One region of the Actinoplanes sp. L3-i22 genome, then DNA from elsewhere that is predicted to be linked to it. Evidence: predicted binding sites of a transcription regulator. Region 1 holds the regulator's gene; each other region holds the start of a gene.
What was found. Region 1 encodes HrcA, which represses chaperone genes, less so after heat shock. Its sites were predicted from a motif close to GGTTNGCACNCTCNNNNNGAGNGTGCNAACC; they were not measured.
Positions count from the first base shown of each region.

Region 2: a site for HrcA is predicted at 1,554-1,584, ahead of groES (co-chaperone GroES). Genes of this name have one in related genera too.
Region 3: a site for HrcA is predicted at 1,290-1,320, ahead of groL (chaperonin GroEL). Genes of this name have one in related genera too.

Region 1 covers NZ_AP024745.1:1,424,391-1,427,665, reverse strand. Annotated here, with positions in the region: gene dnaJ (molecular chaperone DnaJ) at 95-1,234, opposite strand; gene hrcA (heat-inducible transcriptional repressor HrcA) at 1,269-2,291, opposite strand; gene hemW (radical SAM family heme chaperone HemW) at 2,456-3,275, opposite strand, start outside.
Region 2 covers NZ_AP024745.1:741,955-745,229, reverse strand. Annotated here, with positions in the region: gene ybaK (Cys-tRNA(Pro) deacylase) at 1-235, opposite strand, end outside; gene L3i22_RS03545 (methyltransferase domain-containing protein) at 314-1,492, opposite strand; gene groES (co-chaperone GroES) at 1,707-2,021, shown strand; gene groL (chaperonin GroEL) at 2,096-3,275, shown strand, end outside.
Region 3 covers NZ_AP024745.1:11,518,143-11,521,417, reverse strand. Annotated here, with positions in the region: gene L3i22_RS51150 (hypothetical protein) at 112-564, opposite strand; gene L3i22_RS51145 (GNAT family N-acetyltransferase) at 564-1,070, opposite strand; gene groL (chaperonin GroEL) at 1,509-3,131, shown strand.

The sequences.
Region 1 (3,275 bases):
CCTCTTGGGTGGCACTGAACAGGGAGGGCCTCGATCCGAAGATCGATGCCCTCCCTCGGCGTCCGCTAAAAGCTAAAAGCCAAAAGCTCAGAACTCAATGCCCGTTGAAAGCGTCCCGCATCCGGCTGAAGAAGCCGCCCTGCTTGCTCAGCTCAGCCACGTCCTCGCCCCGGGTCTTGGCGAAGTCCCGCAGCATCCGCTCCTGGTCGGCGGTGAGCTTGGTCGGTGTCTTGACGTCGAGGTGCACGAAGAGCTCGCCCCGGCCCTGGCCCCGCAGATGCGGCACGCCCTTGCCGCGGATGCGAAGGGTGCTGGCCGGCTGCGTGCCCGGTTTGACCTCGATGTTCTCTTCGCCGTCGAGGGTTTTGATGGTCATCCGGGTGCCGAGCGCGGCGGCCGTCATCGGCAGCGTGACGCGGCAGTGGAGATCGTCGCCCTTGCGGGAGTAGACGTCGTGCGGGCGCTCGTGAATTTCCACGTAGAGGTCGCCGGCGGTGCCGCCGCCCGGGCCGACCTCGCCCTGCTGGGCCAGGCGGATGCGCATGCCGTCCTCGACGCCGGCCGGGATCTTGACCGTGAGCGAGCGGCGGGTGCGGATCCGGCCGTCGCCGGCGCAGGTCGGGCACGGGCTCGGGATGATCGTGCCGTGGCCCTGGCAGTTCTGGCAGGGGCGGGACGAGACGACCTGGCCGAGGAAGGTGCGCTGCACCGACTGGACCTCGCCGCGGCCGCCGCAGACCTCGCAGGTGGCCAGGTGGGTGCCGGGCGCGGTGCCGGCGCCGGAGCACTGGGTGCAGAGCACCGCGGTGTCGACGGTGATCGGCGCCTCGACGCCGAACGCGGTCTCCACCAGGTCGAGCTCGAGGCGCAGGATCGCGTCGGCGCCGGGCCGGGTGCGCGGGCGCGGGCCACGGCTGCCACCGCCGGCCGCGGTGCCGAAGAACGCGTCCATGATGTCCTGGAAACCGACGAACGGGCCGGCCCCGCCGGCGCCGCCGCCGGGCATGCCGCCGCCGGGCGCGAGCGGGTCACCGCCGAGGTCGACGACCTGCCGCTTCTGGTCGTCGGACAGGACCTCGTACGCCGCGTTGATGTCCTTGAACTTCTCGTGTGCCTCCGGATCGGGGTTGACGTCCGGATGGTACTGCCGAGCCAGCTTGCGGTAGGCGCGCTTGATCTCGTCGTCGGTGGCTTCCCGGCTCACGCCGAGAATTCCGTAGTAGTCCTTGGCCACGGGGTTTGGAGTCCTCAATGTCTGCGCGGATCCGTCAATTCTGTGCCAACAGGTCGCCAACGTAGCGTGCCACTGCACGAACAGTAGCGATGGTGCCGGGGTAGTCCATCCGGGTCGGCCCCAGCACGCCGAGCCCACCAACGATCGTGGCCCCCGGTCCGTAACCGGTGCTGACCACGGAGGCCGACCGGAGGTTGTCGATCTCGTTCTCGTCGCCGATCCGGACCCGGGTGGTGCTGGGTTCGAGGTCACCGATCAGCTTGAGCAAGATGACCTCCTCCTCCAACGCTTCGAGGACGGGGCGCAGCGTGCCCTGAAAGTCCAGCACACCGCCGCGAGTCAGGTTGGCCGTCCCGGCGAGTGCGAGGCGCTCCTCACTCCGTTCGACCAGAGTCTCCAGCAGCACGGTGGCCAGACAGACCATGTCGCCGCGGCGCTCCGGGGTGCACTCCTCGACCAGGGTCTGCACCAGGGGCGGGGTGTCGGCGAGGCGCTGACCAGCAAGTTTCTCGTTGACGCGGCGTCGCAGATCCCACACGGCGCCCTCCGGCACCGGGGCCGGCATCTCGACCAGGCGCTGCTCGACGCGGCCGGTGTCGGTGATCATGACGAGCATCAGCCGGGTGGTGGAGATCGGCACGAGCTCCAGATGGCGCACCGAGGAGCGGGACAGGCTCGGATACTGCACGACCGCGACCTGCCGGGTCAGCGTGGCGAGCAGCCGGACCGTGCGATGCACCACATCGTCGAGGTCGACGACGCCGATCATGAAGCGCTCGATCGCCCGGCGCTCGGCCGGGCTGAGCGGCTTGACCCTGGTCAGCCGGTCGACGAAGAGCCGATAGCCGGCGTCGGTGGGCACCCGGCCGGCACTGGTGTGCGGCTGCCGGATGTAGCCCTCCTCCTCCAGCACGGCCATGTCGTTGCGCACCGTGGCCGAGGAGACACCCAGCTGATGCCGCTCGACCAGCGCTTTACTGCCGACCGGCTCGCGGGTCTTCACATAGTCCTCGACGATCGCCCGCAGGACTTCGAGCTTGCGGTCATCAAGACTCATATGACCCCTCCCTCTGGCACTCGCGCGGACAGAGTGCCAGTCTACGTCGCCGCTGGCTGCAGCGCGATGATCGAAAGGACCGACCGTCGACGGTTCTTTCCGGCAACGGGTCCGCCGGGAAAGCCATGGCGGAATCGAAACAGTACGACACCGGGTCCGCCCCGTCAGGGCGCGACGTCGCGGATGACCGCGTCGGCCAGCAGTCGTCCGCGCAGTGTGAGCACGAGCCGCCCGGCGTCGTAGGCACCCTGCTCCAGCAGGCCGTCGGCCAGCGCCTGGGCGGCCGCCGGGCCGTCGACACGGTCCAGGGCGATGCCCTCGCGCAGCCGGACGCGGAGCATCACGTCCTCGACGTGCCGGTCCCCCGCGGTCAGGAGCTCTCGGCCGTGACCTGGAGAAACACCATCATTCAAGCGATTTGCGTACGCCGTTGGATGCTTCACGTTCCACCAGCGCACCCCGCCCACGTGGCTGTGCGCGCCGGGACCGAGCCCCCACCAGTCGGCGCCGGTCCAGTACCGCAGGTTGTGCCGGCACTCCCCGCCGGGCCTGGCCCAGTTGGAGACCTCGTACCAGTGAAAACCGGCTTTTGTCAGTTTTTCCTCTGCGGCCAGATAACGGTCGGCGGCCACGTCGTCGGAGGGGAACGGCAGCTCGCCGCGGCGCATCCGGACCGCCATCCGGGTGCCGTCCTCGACGATCAGGGCGTAGGCGCTGACGTGGTCCACCCCGGCGTCGATCACGGTCTGCAGGGAACGCTCGAAGTCCTCCGGGGTCTCCCCCGGGGTGCCGTAGATCAGGTCCAGGTTCACGTGCTCGAACCCGGCGTCGCGGGCCTCGAGCGCGGCTTCCGGCGCGCGGCCGGCGGTGTGCTTGCGGTCGAGGAGGCGCAGCACGTGCTCGGACGAGGACTGCATCCCGAGCGAGATCCGGGTGAAGCCGGCGGCCTTCAGGTCCTTCAAATACGACAAGTCCACTGATTCG
Region 2 (3,275 bases), 680 kb from region 1:
CCAGCGCCTTCAGATCGAGATCACCGGTGACCGGCACGACGCCGACCACGAGACGCCCGTCGACCTCGGCGACGAGCGTCTTGAACAGCCGTTCCGGCGCTACTCCGAGGGCCGCCGCGACCAGGGCGCCGTAGTTCGGCGCGTCCGGGGACACCTCGTACGGATGCAAGGTGTGTGGCACCTTCTCCGCGTTCAGCAGCACAGTGGCCGGGGTACCGGCCGCCTTCTTCGGCATGCGCCGCACGGTACTCCGGGAGTGATCTCCACCTCACCCCGATTCGGACACGTTGCGACGTGCCGGTTACGTTCCGGCTCAGGAATGCGCCGTCAACAGCACGGTCGGCGCGCCGTCGACCCTGGTCAGAACCAATCCCGCGGCAAGCGGTCCGCTCAGCTTCAGGTCCTTGCGCAATTGATCCGGTACGAGCGCGGACCCGCGCTTGCGGATCTCCAGCGTCCCCACCCCGCGGTCGCGGAGCAGCGCCCGCAGCCGCTTCAGCGAGAACGGCAGCACGTCGGTCACCGCCAGCCGCCGGGCGAACGGGGTGTCCACCGGATCGTCGGTGTAGACGTACGCGATCTCCGGGTCGCCCAGCCGCCCGCCGATCGCCGCCGCGAACTCGGCGACCAGGTGCGACCGGACCACGGCCGGGTCCGGGTCGTAGAACCAGGCGCCGACCGGCCCGACCGGGGCCCGTTGCAGACCCGAACCGGTGAGTTCGCCGACCCCGACCAGGGTCGCCCGGCGGGGCGCCGACGCCAGCGGGCCGCACCAGAAGGCCGCCTCGACCAGGTCCCCGCCGACGCTCACCCACTCCCCCTCGGCGCCCGGTGGCAACAGCCCGTGGTCGATGCCCGGGGCCAGCTTGAGGACCGTGCGCGGGACCCGCTCGGCCAGGCCGGCGACGAAGTCCCAGGGCGGCGAGTACGACTTCGGGTCGAACACCCGGCCCCGCCCGGCCTGTCGCCGCGCCGGGTCGGCGAACACCGCGTCGAACCGCTCCACGTCGACCGTGGTCGCGTCCGCGCAGGTCACCGTGATCCGGTCGGCCAGCCCCGCGGCCTGGGCGTTCGCGGCGGCGAGCGCGGCAGTGCCGGGGTCGGCCTCCACCGCGTACACCGAGATCCCCAGGCGGGCCGCGGCCAGCGCGTCGGAGCCCAGCCCGCAGCCCAGATCGGCGAGGGTCGCGGCGCCGGAGGCGGCGAGCCGGGCGGCCCGGCGCTCCGCGACCACCGCGCGGGTGGCCTGTTCCAGGCCGGGCCGGGTGAAGAACATTCGGGTGGCGTCCGGGCCGAACTTCACCGCCGCCCGGCGGCGCAAACTAGCCTGGGTGAGAGCGGCAGCGGCCAGCTCCGCGCCGAAGCCCCGGGCCCGAAGGGCCGAGGCCGCGGCGAGCGGCTCGCCGTCGCCGACCTCAGCCGCCGCGGCCAGGGCATCCGCCCCTTCCGGGGTCTGCAGCAGAGCAAGGAGTTCAGGGGTCACACCAGGCATTCTCCCCGGCGTGACAGGCTGGCACTCTGGTTGACGGAGTGCTAGTTCCGGCATAATCTCCGATTAGCACTCTCAACATGAGGGTGCCAGCGCCCGGGCCCGTCCCGGACGCTAGGCACCAGGCGGACCGGCACCCGCGACGACGGCCCCGCCCGGTGGCATGAGGCATTGACCGGTCTGATTCCAGGCCGGCGAAACCTGTACCCAGGAGGGTATGCCCGTGACTACCGCGACCAAGGTTGCGATCAAGCCGCTCGAGGACCGCATCGTGGTCCAGGCGAACGAGGCTGAGACCACGACCGCTTCCGGCATCGTGATCCCCGACACCGCCAAGGAGAAGCCGCAGGAGGGCACCGTCCTCGCTGTCGGCCCCGGCCGGATCGACGACAAGGGCAACCGCGTCCCGCTCGACGTCAATGTCGGCGACGTGGTCCTCTACTCGAAGTACGGCGGCACCGAGGTCAAGTACGCCGGTGAGGAGTACCTGGTGCTCTCCGCCCGCGACGTCCTCGCGGTCATCGAGAAGTAAGACCTAACCGACTGTGCAGACGCCCTGTTCCGGCAACTTCGGGGCAGGGCGTCGGCGCGTGAAGGGACCTATACATGGCGAAGATTCTCAGCTTCTCTGACGACGCCCGGCACCTGCTGGAGCACGGCGTCAACACGCTCGCCGACACGGTCAAGGTCACTCTCGGCCCGCGCGGCCGCAACGTCGTCCTGGACAAGAAGTTCGGCGCGCCGACGATCACCAACGATGGCGTGACCATCGCCAAGGAGATCGAGCTCTCCGACCCGTACGAGAACCTCGGCGCCCAGCTCGTCAAGGAGGTGGCGACGAAGACCAACGACGTCGCCGGCGACGGGACGACCACGGCGACCGTTCTCGCCCAGGCGCTGGTCCGCGAGGGCCTGCGCAACGTGACCGCGGGTGCCAACCCGATCGGTCTCAAGCGCGGCATGGACCAGGCCGCCGAGGCCGTCTCCAAGGCGCTGCTGGCGAAGGCCGTCGGGGTCGACGACCACAAGGCGATCGCCAACGTGGCCGCCATCTCGGCGCAGGACACCACGATCGGCGAGCTGATCGCCGAGGCGATGGACCGGGTCGGCCGCGACGGTGTGCTCACCGTCGAGGAGGGCTCGGCGATGGCGACCGAGCTCGAGGTCACCGAGGGTCTGCAGTTCGACAAGGGCTTCATCTCGCCGAACTTCGTGACCGACGCCGAGTCGCAGGAGGCGGTGCTCGAGGACGCCCACATCCTCATCACCACCCAGAAGATCTCCAGCATCGAGGAGCTGCTCCCGCTGCTGGAGAAGGTGCTGCAGACCGGCAAGCCGCTGCTCATCGTGGCCGAGGACGTGGAGGGCCAGGCGCTCTCCACCCTGGTGGTCAACTCGCTGCGCAAGACCATCAAGGTCGCCGCGGTGAAGGCGCCCGGCTTCGGGGACCGCCGCAAGGCGATCCTGCAGGACCTGGCGATCGCGACCGGTGGCGAGCTGATCGCCCCCGAGCTCGGTTACAAGCTCGACCAGGTCGGCCTTGAGCAGCTGGGCAGCGCCCGGCGGATCGTGGTCGACAAGGAGAACACCACCATCGTCGACGGCGGCGGTAACTCCGTCGAGGTCGCCGACCGGGTCTCGCAGATCCGCAAGGAGATCGAGGCGTCGGACTCCGACTGGGACCGCGAGAAGCTCTCGGAGCGGCTGGCCAAGCTCTCCGGCGGCATCGCGGTGATCAAGGTCGGCGCCGCGACCGAGGTCGAGATGAAGGAGCGCAAGCACCGCA
Region 3 (3,275 bases), 1.9 Mb from region 1:
GAGGCCCCTCACCTGAGCTTGGCGACAATCTCGAGGGACCCAACGACCCCAGCGCTGACCCAATGGCCACGTGCCGGAGGCGCTGTGCGTTCCGTCCTCCCGACCAAATTCCTATCGCTTGCGCCGGATCCGGTGGATCCACGGGCGCAGCGGGAGATCCTCCGGGTATCCGCCGTCGGCCAGGCCGGCGTGGCGTTCGAACCAGTTGCGCGCGCCCCACGAGCCGGTCGCCACGTGCGACCAGCCACAAGCGACCCAGTAGGCCGGCCAGAAGAGCGGGCCGAGCACCGCGTACTGCCCGGCGTGCCGGCTCTCGTGGGCGAACAGCGCGGCCCGCTCCTCGGCCAGCAGCCACTCGGCGCTGCGCCGCGTGATGATCACCGAACCGACCGTGAAGCAGGACGCCGGTGGCATCGGCAGCCGCCAGCCCTCGGCGATCAGCACCCCGTCGCGCCCCCGGCGGACCCTCGTCCGGGTGACGAGCGCGAGCAGCAACCCGGCGCCGGTGGTCCCGTTCGCGGCGGTCAGGACCGTCCGCGCGAGGTGGCGGCGCCGGGCCGGCATCAGATCCGCCGGCGCATCTGGAGCTGGGTGAGGACCGGCACGGTGGGGTGCGGCTGGCGCACGCCGGTGTCCTGGAAACCGAGCTTCTCGTACGCCCGGACGGCCCGCCCGTTGCCGACCACGACCTCCAGCATCAGCTCGTGCCGCCCGGCCGCGGTGGACCAGTCGGCGACCGCCTCCACCAGGCCGGCCAGCACCTTGCCGCCCCGGTGGGTGGGCGTCAGATAGACCGAGAACACCACGGTGACCAGCGGCTCGTCCGGGATCGAGGTGCCGCCGGCGTGCCCGACCAGGGGGCCGTCACCCGGATCGGCGACGAACTGGGCGAGCTCCGGCCCCGCGGCCGCCATGTCGAGGCGCTGCCGGTAGCCCTCGTGCGAGCGGGCGGCGGCCTGGGCGAGCGTCTCCAGGAAGGCGAGCGGACTGTCGGCCAGCATCTCCAGGCGAAGGGCGCGCATCCGCCCGGCGTCGTGCGCGGTGACCCGGCGTACGGTCCAACTCTCCATGTCGTCCTGACTACTCCCAGCGGCGGGCGCGGGCAACCTTCTTGCCCTAAACGGGACCGGGGTGTCCGCGAACGGATCGCGCGGCGTGGGACTTCGCGCAGAGCTTAAGGATCGCCCTGACCAGGGGCTGAAGATCTTTAACCGGTTCGCGGGCCGGGCCCGGCGATTCGCGGGAAGATGGGGTTTCTTGCACTCGGTACCCCGGAGTGCTAAACAAGTGATTGGCACTCGCGACCTGTGAGTGCCAAGCAGGTCGGGACGGTGGGGTTCCGGTCACGGCGCCGCCATCGGTGCCGGGGCACGAAACCGGTCGTCGCGGGCTATCCGGCTCGGCCTGAGGACGTCACATCGCCAGGTGGTGACGTCCACAGACTTCCTCAATGTGCGGGCGGGGCCGAGCAGGCCCGGCGCCGCGGATGTCCGGGAGGACAACGCCGTATGGCCAAGATCATTGCATTCGACGAGGAAGCTCGCCGCGGCCTCGAGAGCGGCATGAACCAGCTCGCCGACGCGGTCAAGGTGACGCTCGGCCCGAAGGGTCGCAACGTCGTTCTCGAGAAGAAGTGGGGCGCTCCCACGATCACCAACGATGGTGTATCCATCGCCAAGGAGATCGAGCTCGAGGGCACCTTCGAGAAGATCGGCGCCGAGCTGGTCAAGGAGGTCGCCAAGAAGACCGACGACGTCGCCGGTGACGGCACGACGACGGCGACCGTGCTGGCCCAGGCGCTGGTCCGCGAGGGCCTGCGCAACGTGGCCGCCGGTGCGAACCCGCTCGGCCTGAAGCGGGGCATCGAGGCTGCTGTCGCGAGCGTCTCCGAGGCGCTGTCGCAGCTGGCGAAGGACGTGGAGACCAAGGAGCAGATCGCCTCCACCGCCTCCATCTCCGCCGGTGACACCACGGTCGGCGAGATCATCGCCGAGGCGATGGACAAGGTCGGCAAGGAAGGCGTCATCACCGTCGAGGAGAGCAACACCTTCGGCCTCGAGCTCGAGCTCACCGAGGGTATGCGCTTCGACAAGGGCTACATCTCGGCCTACTTCATGACCGACGCGGAGCGGATGGAGGCCGTCTTCGACGACCCGTACATCCTCATCGCGAACAGCAAGATCTCCGCGGTCAAGGACCTGCTCCCGGTCCTGGAGAAGGTCATGCAGTCCGGCAAGCCGCTGGTCATCATCGCCGAGGACGTCGAGGGCGAAGCCCTGGCGACCCTGGTCGTGAACAAGGTCCGTGGCACCTTCAAGTCCGTCGCCGTCAAGGCCCCGGGCTTCGGTGACCGCCGCAAGGCCATGCTGGAGGACATCGCGATCCTCACCGGTGGCGCGGTCATCAGCGAGGAGGTCGGCCTCAAGCTGGACGCCGCTGACCTGTCCCTGCTGGGTTCGGCCCGCAAGATCGTCATCACCAAGGACGAGACCACCGTCGTGGACGGCGCCGGCAACGGCGAGCAGATCCAGGGCCGGGTCAACCAGATCCGCGCCGAGATCGAGCGCTCGGACTCCGACTACGACCGTGAGAAGCTGCAGGAGCGCCTGGCCAAGCTGGCCGGTGGCGTTGCGGTGATCAAGGTTGGCGCGGCCACCGAGGTCGAGCTCAAGGAGCGCAAGCACCGCATCGAGGACGCCGTTCGCAACGCGAAGGCGGCCGTCGAGGAGGGCATCGTCCCCGGTGGTGGCGTCGCGCTGGTTCAGGCCGGCAAGACCGCGTTCGACAAGCTGGACCTGGTCGGCGACGAGGCGACCGGTGCGAACATCGTGAAGGTCGCGCTGGACGCCCCGCTGCGTCAGATCGCCGTGAACGCCGGCCTCGAGGGTGGCGTCGTCGTGGAGAAGGTGCGCAACCTCCCCGCGGGTCACGGCCTGAACGCCGCGACCGGTGAGTACGTGGACCTCCTGGCCGCGGGCATCATCGACCCGGCCAAGGTCACCCGCTCGGCGCTGCAGAACGCCGCGTCGATCGCCGCGCTGTTCCTCACCACCGAGGCCGTTGTGGCCGACAAGCCGGAGAAGAACCCGGCTCCGGCCGGTGGCCCCGGCGGCGGGGACATGGACTTCTGAGTCCAGCCCTGAAGTACTGAGTCAAGGCGGGTCGCTTCGGCGGCCCGCCTTTTCGCATTTCAACAACCTTGTGCGGTACGGCCGTCAGCCCGGTCCCGTGGCGTCGGCGCGCGAGGCGGTGCCGTCACCGGGCCGCGCCGCGAC